2 regions of the Microbacterium sp. PM5 genome follow, and region 1 is predicted to be linked to the other one. Evidence: predicted binding sites of a transcription regulator. Region 1 holds the regulator's gene; the other holds the start of a gene.
The links. Region 1 encodes LexA, which represses DNA repair genes until DNA is damaged. Its sites were predicted from a motif close to TCGAACANNTGTTCGA; they were not measured.
Positions count from the first base shown of each region.

Region 2: a site for LexA is predicted at 1,975-1,990, ahead of CEP17_RS12410 (HNH endonuclease signature motif containing protein). Genes of this name have one in related genera too.

Region 1 is NZ_CP022162.1:3,074,722-3,082,834, forward strand. It holds gene CEP17_RS14525 (prolyl oligopeptidase family serine peptidase) at 1-789, opposite strand, end outside; gene CEP17_RS14530 (methylenetetrahydrofolate reductase) at 939-1,916, shown strand; gene CEP17_RS14535 (hypothetical protein) at 1,924-2,931, opposite strand; gene lexA (transcriptional repressor LexA) at 2,934-3,599, opposite strand; gene CEP17_RS14545 (LysM peptidoglycan-binding domain-containing protein) at 3,909-4,289, shown strand; gene CEP17_RS14550 (histidinol-phosphate transaminase) at 4,335-5,441, shown strand; gene hisB (imidazoleglycerol-phosphate dehydratase HisB) at 5,500-6,111, shown strand; gene hisH (imidazole glycerol phosphate synthase subunit HisH) at 6,108-6,806, shown strand; gene priA (bifunctional 1-(5-phosphoribosyl)-5-((5-phosphoribosylamino)methylideneamino)imidazole-4-carboxamide isomerase/phosphoribosylanthranilate isomerase PriA) at 6,870-7,616, shown strand; gene CEP17_RS14570 (SseB family protein) at 7,600-8,113, shown strand, end outside.
Region 2 is NZ_CP022162.1:2,605,694-2,613,806, forward strand. It holds gene CEP17_RS15290 (G5 domain-containing protein) at 41-844, shown strand; gene CEP17_RS12405 (nuclease-related domain-containing protein) at 799-1,848, opposite strand; gene CEP17_RS12410 (HNH endonuclease signature motif containing protein) at 2,012-3,319, shown strand; gene CEP17_RS12415 (DUF4406 domain-containing protein) at 3,387-3,791, opposite strand; gene CEP17_RS12420 (DeoR/GlpR family DNA-binding transcription regulator) at 3,838-4,593, shown strand; gene CEP17_RS12425 (HAMP domain-containing sensor histidine kinase) at 4,595-5,695, opposite strand; gene CEP17_RS12430 (response regulator transcription factor) at 5,967-6,644, shown strand; gene CEP17_RS12435 (ATP-binding protein) at 6,641-7,849, shown strand; gene CEP17_RS12440 (CPBP family intramembrane glutamic endopeptidase) at 7,758-8,113, opposite strand, start outside.

The sequences.
Region 1 (8,113 bases):
CAGCGGGCCTCCCGTGTCTGCATCGGCCGGCGCGAAAGGTGTCCGCGGCAGATCGGCATCGAGGCGCAGTCTCCAGAGGTTCCATCGGCCGGTCGCGTCGTCCAGGTAGAGCAGGTCGTCCTCGTCACACCACTCGGGCTGGAGCGCTGCCGTGCTGCCGTCGGTCACGTCGGTCCACTCGACCACGGCGCCGTCCTCCAGGCGACCGACACGCAGTCTCGTGCGGTCCCAGGGCATGTCGGGGTGATTCCAGGCCACCCACGCGAGACGGTCGCCGCGCGGCGACAGTGCGGGCTGAGCAACGAAGTCGCTGCCCGCGACGAGATCGCTCGCTCCCTCACCCTGCAGGTCGATGCGCACGATCGCCCGTTCACGGCCCGCCCGTTCGCGGATGGCCAGCAGTATGCCGCCGGACGCGCGAAGCCCGCCGTAGCGGACGTCCGCGTCGTTCGTCAGGCGACGCGGCTCCGAGCCGGGTTCGCGCACCCACACCTGCTGGTCTCGCCGTTCGACGAAGAACAGTCGGCCGGCCTCGTCGACCGCCCAGGATCCCCCGCCGTACTCGTGCACGCCGGATCTGGCGTTCCACGGCGCCGGCAGGACGGGGTGCACCCTTTCGGTGGCATCGCGCCGGAACACCGCGGTGCGGCCGGCCTCGTCGGCCACCGTCTGCGCCCACCACACCTCGTCGCCGACGAGCGCGGCACCGTCGATGCGGGGTGACGACGCGGAAGCCCACGCGGCCGTGAACGGAGAGGGCCAGGATCCATAGGGGTGCACATCGACCATGCCTGCCACGCTACGCGCCTGCGTCAGTCGACGTCGCAGGACACGTCTCGTCACACGCGGGGACGGGCGGCAAGGTGGCTCTACAGTGGTGGCACCGAGGCTGCGGTACGCCGGCTGCACGACCCCGACGCGAGAGAAGGCACCGAGCGATGACGTCTCACGAACCGCACATCGCTGCTGCGCGGGCCGGCGGCGAGGCATCGCCGCAGGTTCCGTTCTCGTTCGAGATCTATCCTCCGCGCACGCTGGCGCAGTTGCCTGCGCTCCACGAGACCATCCGCGTGCTGGCCGAGGCGGGGCCGCGGTTCATCTCCGTGACGTTCGGCGCCGGAGGCTCGACCACCGATCGCTCGCTCGCCGTGCTGACGCATATCCTCCGCGAAACGCGGGTTCCCCCCGTCGCGCATGTGACATGCGTCGGCAGCAGCTATGCCGAGGCGACGACGGTCATCCGCCACTTCCTCGACGCCGGCATCACCCGCTTCCTCGCCGTGCGCGGCGACCCGCCGCTCGGCGTCGGAGAGGACGACATCGTCTTCGGCGATCTGGAGTCGGCGGCTCAGCTCGTGCAGCTCATCGGACGTGTGCACGCGGAGCGGTCGACGTACCGCGAGCGGGAGATCCCGGGCGTTCCGGGAGCGGTTCGGGTCATCGACGGCGACCGCGTCGACATCGCGGTCGCTGCGTTCCCGAACGGTCACCCGCGCTCGCGTCATCGCTACGAGGACATCGACGCGCTTCTGGCCAAGCAGGCCGCCGGGGCGACGTCAGCCATCACGCAGCTCTTCTTCCACGCCGACGAGTACCTCGACTTCGTCGCTCGTGCCCGGGCGGCCGGGGTGGTCATTCCGATCGTCCCCGGAATCATGCCGATCACCTCGCCCGGGCGCCTGCGCCGTGTGCTCGAGCTCACCGGAGACGCGCGCCCCGACTCCCTCGCCGCGGCACTGGAGTCCGCTCCGGATGCCGCGGCGCAGCGCGAGGTCGGTCTCGCCCATGCCGCCGCGCTCGCCCGGGCCGTGGTGGCTGGCGGCGCCGAGGGCGTCCACCTTTACGCCTTCAACAATCACGAGACCGTTCTGGGTGTGCTGCGCACCGCGGGGCTGATCCCTGAACGGCGCTCGTAGGGGGCATTCAGTCGGAGGACGCGGTTGCCGCCGCGCGGCGAAGCCCCCAGCGGCGCCACGCATGGCGAACCGCCACCGCCGGCGTCGATGGACCGGCGAGCCACGCGCCGGCGGCGACGGCGAGCGCGATCGCCAGAGCTACGCCGGACGCGCCGACCACCGCCGATAGCAGCTGATCGTAGATCGCGACGGCTGCGGCCGGTGTCAGCGCCGTTCCGGCGGCGGCGGTCGACACCGCCGCGCGGCCGACCGCCGCTGCGATCAGCAGTGCTCCGAGAGCCGCCGCCGCCCCGAGCGCCGCCCACCGGAGGGTGTCGACGCGTCGCCGAGCGAGCGCAATCCCGGCGAGGAACAGGATCGCGGTGGCGACCGGCATCCACCATCCCGCGTTCACGCCGAGCGCATAGCCCGTTCGGACGGCAGCGAGGGCATCCCCGGAGCCGATGATCACGACGTGGTCGACCGAGGGGATGAGCGTCGCCCACGCGACGTCACGCGCGCTCAGGCGTTCCTTCACGCCCGCCACGACGGCGCCGACCTGCACACCGAGTCCGGCATCGGTCTGCACCACGAGGCCGGCGCCATCGGCGGTTGCGGCGAGCGTCAGCGCGCGGTGAGACTGCCGAAGAACCTCGCCCCAGACCGCTGCGAAGGCGTCGGAGCGAATCGCTTCGGCGATCGCGTCGTGCACGAGAGTCTGCACGGCCGCAGCGGCGGGCGCCTGCAGTCGTCGCAGGGCGTCAGCAGCCCGATCGCCGACGCCGAGGGCGATGATGCCGTCGACGATCGAGCCGGCGAGAGCGCTCGTGTCGAGCTTCGCGTCGACGGCGTCGGTGGATGCCGCGATCACCGCGTCCTGGACGACGGCCGAGCGGGCCAGCGGCGCAAGCGTCGCGGTGAAAGCCTCTTCATCCACCAGCTGCACCCTCGCCCACACGCTCAGGATGGACAGCGGCAGGCAGACGACGGCCAGGACGACCGCGACGGCCGACACGACGGCGCGCGCCCGCGACATGCTCAGACCGCGCGCAGGACGGCCACGACGCGACCGAGAACCACGGCGTCGTCGCCGAGGATCGGCTCGAAGGAGGAGTTGCGGGGGAGCAGCCACGTGTGACCGTCCCGCTGTCGGAAGGTCTTCACCGTCGCTTCGCCGTCCAGCATCGCCGCCACGATGTCGCCGTTGTCGGCCGTCGGCTGGGAACGCACGACGACCCAGTCGCCGTCGCAGATGGCGGCGTCGATCATCGACTCGCCGCTGACCTTGAGCATGAAGAGATCCCCCTTGCCGACCAGCTGACGCGGCAGCGGGAAGATCTCCTCGACCTGCTGATCGGCCGTGATCGGTACGCCTGCCGCGATGCGCCCGACCAGGGGGACGAGCGCGGCGTCACCGAGCGCGGGGGTGAGGTCGGCGGGGTTCTCCGCGGCGGCACCCGGCAGGTCGATGAGGACCTCCATCGCGCGCGTCTTGCCGGCGTCGCGGCGCAGATAACCGCTCAGCTCCAGCTGGTTGAGCTGGTGCGTGACGCTGGACAGCGACTTCAGGCCCACGGCGTCGCCGATCTCGCGCATGCTCGGCGGGTAGCCGAAGCGCGCGATGGAGGTCTGGATCACCTCGAGGATCTTCAGCTGCTTGTCGCTGAGGCTCTTACGCCTGCGTGTCTGAGGCTTGTCGGCCATGTCGCGCGCTCCTTCGATCGCGTCCCCGGAAGGCAGCGCCTTCGAATGTCGGAGGTTGGTGATGGGGTCATCTTGTCGAAACCGTATCCGGTTTTCGCACGGTCGTCCGGCACGTGTACGCGTGTCGGGTTCGATTCATCTGCGAGAACGGCAGGGCTTGACACTCGAACACTATCGAAGATAGATTCGGAACAGAGATTCGCATCCACCTCTCCCGGCCGAGAGGCGGATGCGAATCTCGAATCGAATCTTCGAAGTGACGCTTTCAACTCGACGCCCCGGAGCGGGACACGTTTCAAGGAGGAACTCATGACCACGATCGACATCCTCGGCGCTTCGCCCCGTGGCCGTGTCATCGCGGCGGCCCCGGTCACCCGTCTGCGCCTGACGGTTCGCGGTCGCCGGGTGCTCGCCTTCCTCGCTTCGGTCCCGGTCGTCGTCGCGCTCGGCATCGGCATCGTGTCCGGAGGCGGTGCGCTGGCCTCGAACGAGGGGGCGTCGGGAGTCACGTTCACCCATGTCACGGTGCAGCCGGGCGATACGCTCTGGTCGATCGCGCGCGCGGTCGCTCCCGACGTCGACCCGCGGGACGCGGTCGACGCGATCGTGCGGCTCAATGCGCTGGACTCGGGCAGCCTCGACGCCGGGCAGAGCATCGCGATCCCGGCCGAGTACTCCGCCGGTCGCTGAGCGGCCGCTGACCGACCTCGTCCGGGTCTCGCGGCGACCCCTACGATGGTGAGGGTGAGCGTTCGACTCGATGACCTTCCTCTCAGAGATGACCTGCGCGGCCTCACGCCGTATGGGGCCCCGCAGGCTCCGCTGCCCGTCGCGCTGAACGTCAACGAGAACACTCATCCGGTGCCGGAAGCGGTCGCGGACGACATCCTCGACAGCATCGCGCGCGCTCTTCGGGAGGTGAACCGCTACCCGGATCGTGAGTTCACCGCCGTGCGCGAAGGCTTCGCCGAGTATCTGGGTCACGGCCTCTCAGCCGCGCAGATCTGGGCCGCGAACGGATCCAACGAGGTTCTGCAGCACCTCCTGCAGGCGTTCGCCGGCCCCGGACGGACGGCGTTCGGTTTCGCGCCGACCTATTCGATGTATCCGTTGCTCACTCGCGCGACGGGTGCGACCTACGTCAGCGGGACGCGTGGCGTCGACTACACGCTCGCCCCCGACGACGCCGCGGCCCAGATCGACCGTGCGCAGCCCGACGTCGTGTTCCTGTGTGCGCCGAACAATCCGACGGGAACGCCGCTGGGTCTCGATGTGATCGAGGCGGTCTACGACGCGGCGCCGGGCATCGTGATCGTCGACGAGGCCTACCAGGAGTTCGCTCCCCGCGATTCCCGGTCCGCGCTGACGCTGCTGGCCGACCGGCCGCGCCTCGTGGTGTCGCGCACGATGAGCAAGGCCTTCGCTTTCGCGGGCGCTCGCGTCGGCTACCTCGCGGCCGACCCCGCCGTCATCGACGCGCTGCGTCTGGTTCGACTGCCCTACCACCTCAGCGCGCTGACCCAGGCAGCAGCCTCCGCCGCGTTGCGTCATGCGCCGGCCATGCTCGCCATGGTGGACGAGATCGTCGCTCAGCGTGACCGGATCTCTGCGACCCTCGATGCGCTCGGATACCGTCCCTTCGAGAGCTGGACGAACTTCGTGCTCTTCTCGGGTGTGGAAGATCCGGCGACGACGTGGCAGGGGCTCTACGACCGCGGTGTTCTGATCCGCGACGTCGGGATCGCCCACAGTCTGCGTGTCACCGCCGGCACGGAGGAGGAGTCCACGGCCTTCCTCGATGCGCTCGCGTCGCTTGGACCGGGCGGTTCCGGCGCGCACTGACCGTCACCGTCGGGGTAACACGCCGAGGCCCCGTGCGGGCTCTCGGTAGACTCGGCTCATGAGCACCCCGGCCTCCCGCACGGCATCCCTGCGACGCGCGACCAGCGAATCCACGGTCGAACTCGACCTCGATCTGGACGGCACCGGGCACAGCCGCATCGACACCACGGTGCCCTTCTTCGATCACCTGCTCACGGCGTTCGCGAAGCACTCGCTCACCGATCTCACCGTGCGTGCCTCCGGAGACACCAACATCGACGCGCACCACACCGTCGAAGACACCGCGATCGTCCTGGGACAGGCGATCCGCCAGGCCCTCGGCGACAAGAGCGGCATCTCGCGCTACGGAGACGCCCTCGTTCCGCTGGACGAGGCGCTGGCGCAGGCGGTCGTCGACATCAGCGGGCGTCCCTACCTCGTCCACACCGGTGAGCCCGTCGGGTTCGAACACCATCTCATCGGCGGCCACTTCACCGGGTCGCTCGTGCGCCACACCTTCGAGGCGCTCGCGTTCAACGCCGGTGTGACGATGCACGTCACGGTGCTCGGTGGACGCGACCCGCACCACATCGCCGAGGCCGAGTACAAGGCCGTCGCTCGCGCCTTCCGACAGGCGAAGGCGCTCGACCCGCTGGTCCACGGCATCCCCAGTACGAAGGGGGCCTTGTGACCGACGCCGCCTCCGCCCCCCAGACCGGTGCCGATCTCGACGACCGTCCCCTCGTCGCGGTGCTCGACTACGGGTCGGGCAATGTCCACTCCGCCGTCAAGGCGCTCGTCGCCGCTGGCGCCGATGCGCGGCTGACCGCAGATCGCGGACTTATCGACGACGCCGCCGGCCTCGTCGTCCCCGGTGTGGGAGCTTTCCGCGCCGTGATGGAGGCGCTGCGCGCGACGCGCGGCGACGAGATCATCGAACGCCGTCTCGCGGGGGGATTGCCGGTGCTCGGCATCTGCGTGGGCATGCAGGTCATGTTCGAGCACGGCGTGGAGCGCGGCGAAGACACCGAGGGACTCGGTGAATGGCCGGGGGCGGTCACCGAGCTCGATGCGCCGGTGCTTCCGCACATGGGTTGGAACACGGTCCGGGCCGGTGAGGGCTCGACGCTGTTTCGCGGCTTGGAAGACGAGCGGTTCTACTTCGTGCACTCCTATGCCGCCCAGCATTGGTCGCTCGAGGTCACGCGCCCGTTCCGTGAGCCGGCCCTCACCTGGTGCGATTACGGCACGCCGTTCCTCGCGGCGGTGGAGAACGGGCCGCTGTCGGCGACCCAGTTCCACCCGGAGAAGAGCGGCGAGGCCGGCATCCGCCTGCTCGCCAACTGGATCTCCTCGCTTCCGCAGGAGCTCACCCGCACCCGGTAGTAGTCTCTCTGCTTGTGTGTCCTCGTGTCCGCACGTCGCGGCCACTGAACCTTTCCTGGAGCCATGAACGATTTCGCGTCGACCCCCGAACTGATCCTTCTGCCCGCCGTCGACGTCGCTGACGGCAAGGCTGTGCGCCTGACTCAGGGCGAGGCCGGCACCGAGACGAGCTATGGCGATCCCGTCGATGCGGCGTTGGCGTGGGCGCGCGATGGCGCTCAGTGGATCCATCTCGTCGATCTGGATGCCGCCTTCGGGCGCGGCAACAACTCCGCGGTGCTGCGCAAGGTGATCAAGCAGCTCAAGGGCGTGCAGGTGGAGCTGTCCGGAGGAATCCGCGACGACGCGACACTGGAAGCCGCACTCGAATCGGGCGCGACCCGCATCAACCTCGGCACCGCCGCGCTGGAGAACCCCGAATGGGCAGCGGATGTGATCGGTCGCTACGGCGACGCGATCGCGGTCGGGCTCGACGTGCGCGGCACGACGCTGGCCGCGCGCGGATGGACACGCGACGGCGGCGACCTCTGGCAGGTGCTCGAGCGCCTCGAGGACGCGGGATGCAGCCGCTATGTGGTCACCGACGTCACCAAGGACGGCACGCTGAAGGGTCCGAACCTCGAGTTGCTGCGCGAGGTCACCACGCGCACGGTCAAGCCGGTCGTCGCCTCGGGCGGCATCTCGAATCTCGACGACATCGCCGCCCTGCGGGAGCTCGTTCCCCTCGGCGTCGAGGGCGCGATCGTGGGCAAGGCACTCTATGCGGGGGCCTTCACCCTCGCCGAGGCGCTGGATGTCGCCGCAGGCTGAGCGTCCCGACGACGCCGCGGCGCACACCTGCGCTACCGACTCTGCCGGCGTGCCGTGGGCGGGGCGCTCCTTCGAGGCCAATCCGCACGCCGGTGACGACGGCTCTGCTGATCCCGCGCTGCTGTCGGCGCTGCGTGCGTTCGGCCGAGGCGAGGGCGATGCGCGCGCGGTCGTGGACGCCTACCGCTCCGCCCGGTTGCTGATCCCGTTGGTCGCCGAGGCCGGCGACGTCGGAATCGCCCCGTCCGGTCACACCGTCGACAAGACGCAGGAGCTCTCCATCGTCACGGTTGCCGCGCCCGACGGACGGCGTGTGCTGCCCGTCTTCACGTCGGTGCGCACGATGGCGGCGTGGGATCCGAAGGCGCGGCCGGTGCCGGCCGACGGCGTCCGCACCGCCCTGGCCGCCGCTGCCGACGACACCGACCTGATCGTGATCGACCCGGCATCCGAGACCGAGTTCGTGCTGCGTCGCCCCGCGGTATGGGCCCTCGGGC
Region 2 (8,113 bases), 470 kb from region 1:
CGCGGGTGGGAGTACGTTCTGATCGAGCTGGGGAGAGTCGATGGCGAACGCGCAACCGGGGTGGTATCCCGACCCGAACAAGGCGGACACGGTCCGGTGGTGGGACGGGGCGGCGTGGACCGCGCACGTCGCCGAGAAGACCGGGGCCGCGGCATCCGCAGACACCGCGGTGTCGACGGCGGCGACGCCGAAGGGTCCACGGCGGGGGCTCTCGCGCCGCACGAGCATCATCGTCGGCGCTGCGGCGGTGCTGGGCATCGCGCTCGTCGGGGGAGCGGTCAACGCGGCCACGCTCGCCGCGCGCTCCGCGGCGGAGCAGAACGCTCCGGTCGCGTTCGTCGCGGCGACCGGCACGGCAGCGGCATCCACCCCCACCCGCACGCCCACGCCGACCCACACGCCGGTCGTCACCACCCGCGACGAGGCCGTCACCGAAGCCGTACCGTTCGAGCGCACGTCGGTGGACGACTCCACGATGGCGCAGGGACAGAGCGCGGTCACGACCGCGGGACAGAACGGTGAGCGCACGCGCACCTACCGCGTCACCCTCACCGACGGAAAGGAGACGAAGCGTGAACTCGTCTCCGACACCGTCACCGTGCCGCCCGTCACCGAGGTGACCTCCGTCGGCACGTATGTCGAGCCGGCCGCTCCTCCGCCCGTCGCCGCGCCCGGAGGCTGCGACCCGAACTATGCCGACGCCTGCGTGCCCATCGCCAGCGACGTCGACTGCGCGGGCGGAAAGGGCAACGGTCCCGCCTACTTCGACGGCGTCGCCCGCGTCGTCGGCCGCGACATCTACAAGCTCGACGGCGACGGAGACGGCTGGGCCTGCAACGGCTGACGCGTCGCCCCGGGGGAGACGGCGGTGCGGAAGAAGTCGGGCCACTCGCCACTCATCTCACCCAGGCCAACAACATCGGCCGCATGCGGCTCGAGAGACCGCGCGATCGACCGGACGTCGTTCGGGGTATCGGTCGAGCGCCCCAACGCTCCGCGCAGAAAGGCGCGAAACGACGTGCTGTCGAGCGCGGGCGTCTGCACGTGGCCGCGTGAGTCGCCCGCGGGGCGCGTGCCACTGAACAGTCGCACCTCGGGGTGGCTGTACAGCACGGCGGTCTGAATCCACGACACCTGATCGTGTTCCGCCTTCAATATCCGCGACAGGTGCGCAGCCTGCGCGCGAGCCTGCGCGCGCGGAGACGGGCGCAGATCGACGCTCAGCGGCGTGTTCCTGCCGCTGCGCAGGTGAATCGCGAACGAGGAGGGAAGCTTCAGCGATGCCGAGACCGGCGCGAGCGCGGGATGAAGCGTCGCCGGATCGACATCGTCGAAGACCACACCCCGCCAGTGCTTCGCCTCGACGACCACGATCGTCTGCGCCGTCACGAGCAGATGATCGATCTGCGTGACGAACGGCGCACCTCCTTCGTCGGCGGTGAGGAGAAAGAGGTTCGTTAGCAGCACCCCATCCACCTGAAGCGCCGCCGTCTCGCGGCGGATGAACTCCCGCGATGTCTGCTCCCACTTCATCCCGTGGCTGAGCTGAGCCAGCAGCGCATCGACCTGCTCGCCGCGGAGGATGCGCTCCGCCTCGAGCGCGTTCACGCTCATCGCCTCCTGCTGCTGGAGACGCGCACGGACGGCCGCCGCGGACGCCTCGTGAGCGGCGAGCTCCGCCCGGTGAGCGCGCTCGGCATCTTCCAGCCGACGCCGCAGACGCGACCGAATGGCGACGGCCGCGCCGGTTGCGGCTGCCACAGCGGTGAGGGCGACGATGAGCAGGACGACGGTCAGCGGCGTCTCTGCGGGTGCGGTGGCGGCGGATGCGGCGAGTGCGGTGTTCATTCTCTCCCTGACGGATCGTGCGGTGGCGCGCGCGAGCGCCTCCTCGGGCGCCCCGTTCACACAGAGAGATGTCGCGCGCGTCGGTTCATGACGCGACATCGGTGGCGTCGATGTCATTCTCATCATTCGAACAAATGTCCGAGGGTGTCGCTACCCTTGAGGCATGGAAGAGACCACGCCGATGAGCGAAGACAGCGACCAGCTGTCCGTGCTCGCGACTCTGGTCGCCGAGACCGAGACGGTGCTGGCAGAGGTCTCGGCGGCCCAGGTGGCTGAGGTGCGGCTGCTCGCGCGGGCCGGCCAACTCGCCGAGCGTCAGGCCGCCACCCAGCGGGGCTCGGTGCGCGTGCACGACATGGCCCTGCGTTCGATCGCCGCCGAGCTCGGCGGTGTCATGCGGGTGACCGACCGCACGGTGCAGCAGCGCATCGGAGAGGCGCGCGAACTCGTCGAGAGCTACCCTGCCACCCTTGAGGCGTGGGAGGCCGGGCGCCTCACCCGCGCCCACGTGCGCGTGATCCTGGATGCCGGGGCGTGCGTGCCTGCCGATCGCAAGGCCCCGTTCGAGGCGGAGGCGATTCGGCTGTGCGCCGCCGACACCCCCAACCGGGTGCGTTCCGCGGTCGAGATCCTCGCCGAACGCTGCGCCGAGCGCTCGTTCACCGAACGGCACGCGGAGGCGAGCCGCGGCCGACGGGTGCGTGTGGTGCCGGGCGCCCAGGGCATGTCCGACCTCATCGCGACGGTTCCGACCGTCATCGCGGAAGGGGTCATGGACCGCCTCACGCAGCAGGCGACGGTCATCATCGATGCGCGCACTCCCGACGACGACCCGCGCACCACCGATCAGGTGCGTGCCGACGTGCTCAGCGACCTGCTGCTGACGGGCGCGCCGGCGCTCGATCCGACCGCGTACGGCGACGGGCCGGGAACGCTCGGTGCGATCCGCGCCCAGGTGCAGGTCATCGTGCCCGCCCTCACCCTCCTCGGCGCCGACGAGGGACCCGTCGACCTGGTCGGGCGCGCACCCATCGACGCCGCCACCGCGCGGTGCCTCGCTGCCGAGACCCACTCGCTCGCGCGCGTGCTCACGGATCCCGTCGACGGCACCGTCATCGCGGTCGACCGGTACCGCACCGCCGTACCGCAGCGGCGATTCCTGCGCGCCCGCGACCAGCACTGCCGTTTTCCCGGATGCCGCCGCGCGGCCATCCGCTGCGAGATCGACCACACCATCGACCATGCCCGGGGTGGACCCACCGCGCTGTGGAACCTGGCCCACCTGTGCCAGCGGCACCATTCGATGAAGCAGTTCACCGCGTGGAGGGTGCGACAACATCCCGGCGGCGTTCTGGAATGGACATCTCCGACCGGCCGCCTCTACCGCGAAGACGCACCCGTGCCGCCGGTCGCGTTCGTCATGAGTCCTGCGCCACCGCCGGTACCCACCGACACCGCACCGCCGTTCTGATCCGCACGCTGGCCGTCCGGCATGCCGTGCACCGGCGCGCGGTCGTTAGAACCGCGGCGCGGCGGCGTCACGACAGCGGTGCGGCGCCCTCCGACAGGGTCGACGCCGTCACGCCCGGAACGTCCTCGAGTGCGTAGTACACCGGCAGGCCGCGCGCCTCGGCGATCGCGACGTCCTGATCCGCACCGCGCGACGCTCCCGGCAGGCGCAGCACCGCATCGCAGCGCTGGAGCAGGCGCTCCGCCGTCGGGTACATCACCTCCGCGGCCAGCGGGTCGGTCGGGCCCGTCGCCCCCGCGCTGTCGAGCACCGGCAGCGCCACCCATTCGCCGATCATCGGCAGATGACCGGCTCGAAACAGCGGCCACGCCGCCGTCTCGAGCCGTTTCAGGTTCTTCGCCATCAGCGCGGGGTCACCATCGGTGCCGGACGCGTAGGGGCCGGCGATCAAGATCATCAACGACGTACTCATGTCGGCTACACTAAGACACAACGTGCAAAAACAAGAAAGAACGTGAATGCTCGCCGCTGCCCGCAAAGACCTCCTGCTCGACCGCCTCCGCCGCGATGGGCGCATCGTCGCGAAAGAGATCGCCGCCGAACTCGGCCTCTCCGAAGACAGCATTCGTCGCGATCTGCGCGACCTCGATGCCGCCGGCCTCGCCGTGCGCGTCTACGGCGGCGCCCTGCCCGCCTCGCCCGCCGTCGTCGACTACGCCTCCCGCACCGCCGTCGCCCCCGACAGCAAGCGCCGCGTCGCCGCCGTCGCGGCATCCCTCATCGAACCCGGCGCCACCGTCATCCTCGACGGCGGCACGACCAGCCTCGCCCTCGTCGACGCGCTCCCGCGCACCCAGCCCGGCACGGTCATCACCCACAGCCCCACCATCGCCGCCGCCCTCCTCGACCACGTCGTCGACGTCTTCCTCATCGGCGGCCAGCTGTTCAAGCACTCCGCCGTGGCCTGCGGAGCCGCCGCCGTCGAAGCGGCCAGCCGCATCAGCGCCGACCTCTTCTTCGTGGGCGTCACCGGCATCCATCCCACCGCCGGACTCACCACCGGCGATGCCGACGAAGCTGCCATGAAACGCGCGCTCGCCGCCCGCGCCGCCGACACCTATGTGCTCGGCAGCGACGAGAAGATCGGCACCGCCTCTCGGTACGAGGTGCTCGCTCTCGACGCCGTCACCGCGATCATCGCCGACGTCGCCGAAGCCGACCCGACCGCACGCGCACTCGCCGCGCGCGGCGTGACCCTGCTGCACGCACGCTGACTCAGACGGCGATCATCACCAGACTCGCGATCGTGCCGACCGGGTGGTCGGGCCGCACCGACAGCGTTGCCTGATTCGCCCGCACGGCATGGCGCGGCGCGAACGCCGGATCTCGCGTCGCCGTGCGGTGACCGGCAGCGCCCATGAGGTGCGCCAGCTGTCGCCGTCGCTCCTCGTCCGTCGTGTGCCGCCCGTCGTCGGCCACCGACACCGTCGTGCGGTGATGATCGCGATGTGCTCGCACCACGATCCGGCCCGCCGTACGGCAATGGCCGATCGCATACGACAACAGGTCGGCGAGCACCTGACGCAGCTGCGTCTGCTCGAACCGCACGCTGCCGCAGCCCTCATCGATCACCTGCAGCGTCACCCCTCGGGCCCCTGCAACGCCCAGGAACACGGCGCATACGTCCGAGAGGGCCGCCGACACCTCGGTGGCGGGTATCGACCGCGCGACGTCCTCACGAGCCGTGCGGAACAGATCGTCCACCACGTCGACCAGCTGTTCCGTCGCCCGACTCAGCCGCCCGCCGATCTCACCAGCCGGGGAGTGCGATTCGAGCAGCTCGGCATAGCCGGCCACCGTCGTCAGGTGACCGCGCAGGCGGTGCGCCGCATCGCGCAGGAAGTCGTCACGGATCCGCGACGCCTCGAACACCGTCGTCATATCGCGCGCCACGATCACCGCGCCCCGCCGGGCGCCGCGCTGATCTCGGAACGGGCGGGCGGTGATCGACATCGCGCGCTGCTCGGCCCCTTCGCCCACCCACGTCGTATACGGAATCGCGTTGCCCGTCGACGCCACGTGGTGCAGGAGCTGCGGCCCCACCGCGATCGGCGTGGTCCGGTCGGCGTGGAAGAGGCGCAGGTCGCGGTACTCCGCGCCGGCGCTCAGGGTCTCGGGCAGCCCGGCCCGTGCGAACGCGTCGCGTGCCGGGCCGTTCAGGCGTAGGGGGATGCCGCGCTCATCGGTCACGATCACCGCTTCGCCGACGATCTCGTTCAGGGCCGACAGCACGAGCGGCCCGTCATCGCAGGCGCGGCGCGAGAGGCGGCCGCGTCCGCGCGCCGTCGATCCCGTTCTCCTCCTCGCCATACTCATGGGTCCTCTTCCGTGCTCGCCACGGTGTGCATCCCCCTCGACGGTTCTAGCAGAGGGCTTCGCTCGGCTCCGAGCGCAGCGGCGGCAGTTGTAGGTGGAATCACCGACGCGTTCTGCGCTGCCGTGCGCGAACTCGCCGTCTTCTTCGTCATTTTCGACGGCGAGCCGCACGAGTGCGTGAAAATGGTCGTCGGCGGGGGCCACTCGACAGGAGAATGCACATGTCACGCCCGTGCCCCCGATCGCTCCGCCTCCACGTGATCCCGCGATCGTGACGGGGCAGCTCCGCATCCTCGACGTCATGGTCGTCGAGGATCAACCGCTCTTCCGCGAGATGCTCGCCGTGCTGTTGGCCGATCAGAACGGCCTGCGCGTCTCCGCCGTCGCCTCCTCGGCGCAGAGCGCCCGCAACACCGACGTCCGCACTCTCGATGTCGCCCTCATCGACCTGCGCCTGCCCGATGGCGACGGCATCCGGCTGGGCCGCGAGCTGCGGCTTCGCCGCCCCGGTCTCGGCATCCTCGTGCTCTCCGCGTCCGACTCGATCAGCACCCTCCTGGAGGTTCCGGGCAGCGAGGCCGCCGGGTGGGGCTTTCTCTCCAAGAACTCCTCGCTGTCGGCATCCGCGCTCGTCTACGCCATCCGCGCCGTCGCCGCCGGGCGCACCGTGCTCGATCCCGCGATCCGCGCTCAACGCGAGATCCGCCGCAACAGCCCGCTCACCCGGCTCAGCCGACGCCAGCGCGAAGTGGTCGCCCTCGTCGCCGAGGGCTTGACCAACGCGGCGATCGCCGACCGGTTGGGCATCTCGCCCCGCTCCGTCGACGCGCACCTCAACGCGGCCTACGGCCTGCTCGGCATTCCGGCCAGTCGTGAGCGCAACCCGCGTGTCGAGGCGGTGCGCAGCTACCTGCAGCACACGACGTCGCCCTGGACCTCGGCGGGATGACCCGGTCGGGCCCCTCGCGCGACGTGCGTGCAGATGCCGTGACCGACCATCGGATCGTCCTGGTCGCGACGGCGGCGGCCACCCTCGCTGTCACGATCTACACCAGCCTGCAGGGCTGCCTGCTCAGCGGATGCCCCGCCGTCCACGGCGGCGGTGTCGGGGTGTGGGCCACGGTGGGCGCGGCCGTGGTCGCACCGGTCGTCATGCTGTCGGCCGTGCACCTGCTCAGGCCCGAGCGCTACGGCTACCTCGCCCGGTGCCTGTCGGTCGTCGCGATCGCGGTCGGAGCGGCCCTCACGCTCGCAGCCGCTCGAGCGGTTCTCGCGGCGATTCTCGCGCCGGATGCCGTCGCGCCGACCAGCATCGGCGAGTACGTCAGCGCCGCGGTGGCGGCGGCATGCGCGGTCGGTCTCGGACTCGTGCAGGTGGACGTCGCCCGCCGCATCCGCCACGCCGAGCGGGAGCAGTCGATCGCGCAGGCACGCGCCGCAGGCCTGGTCGCCGAACTGCAGGAGGAGGAACTGCGCCTGCGCTACGAGCTCGCCGAGACGATCCACGGCAGCGTGCAGGGCACCTTCGTCGTCATGGAGGCGCGGCTGCGGCATCTGGCGCTGTCGACCGCGCACGCCGATGCCGGAGTGGCCGGCGAGCTGCACGCGGTCGCCGACCAACTCCAACGGCTGCGCGAGAAAGAACTGCGCGCGCTCAGCGGACGGCTCTACCCCGTCGACCTCGAGCGCGGGCTCGCACCGGCCGTGCGCGCGCTCGTCGTGCGCCTGCCGCCGTCGGTGGCCGTCACGGCGCCCGACGACGCCGTCTTCTCGGCTTTCGAGAGCCGCCTCTCGCACGAAGCACGCGTTCTGGTGGTGCGGGTCATCGAGGACGCCCTCTCCAACGCGCTACGCCACGGCTCGGCCGACCACGTCGTCATCTCGGCGCGCGAGAGCGGCGGCATCCTGCTCATCGTGGTCGGCAACAACGGCTCCGCGCCGCCGGCGACACCGGCGCTGTCGGGGCTGGCGCGCCTTCGGCGACGAGCGCAGGTGCTCGGCGGAGAGCTCGTGCTCGAAACGCTCCACGGCGGGCGCTCGCGCACCGGCGCCCGACTGAAGCTCACTCTGCCGCTGAGTGCGGAAAGTGCCGGGGATGCCGCGGCATCCGCCTCCGCCACAGCAGCACCGCACACACCGCCCCCTGCACCATGACGACCGCGCTGATCGTCGACGCGATCACCCCCGCAGACTGATCCGCCGCGGTCAGCAGATCGAAGCCGGCGTGCCACAGCACCACGGGAACGATGCTCCACCGTGCGCCGGCCGTCATCCACGACAGGACGAACGATCCGAGCACCAGAGCCAGCATCCAGCCGACGATGCCGGCGCCCATCGCCTGATACGTCGGGTTGAAGAAGAACGCCGGAGCGTGCCAGACGATCCAGACCACGGCGACCAGCACCGATGCCCAGAACA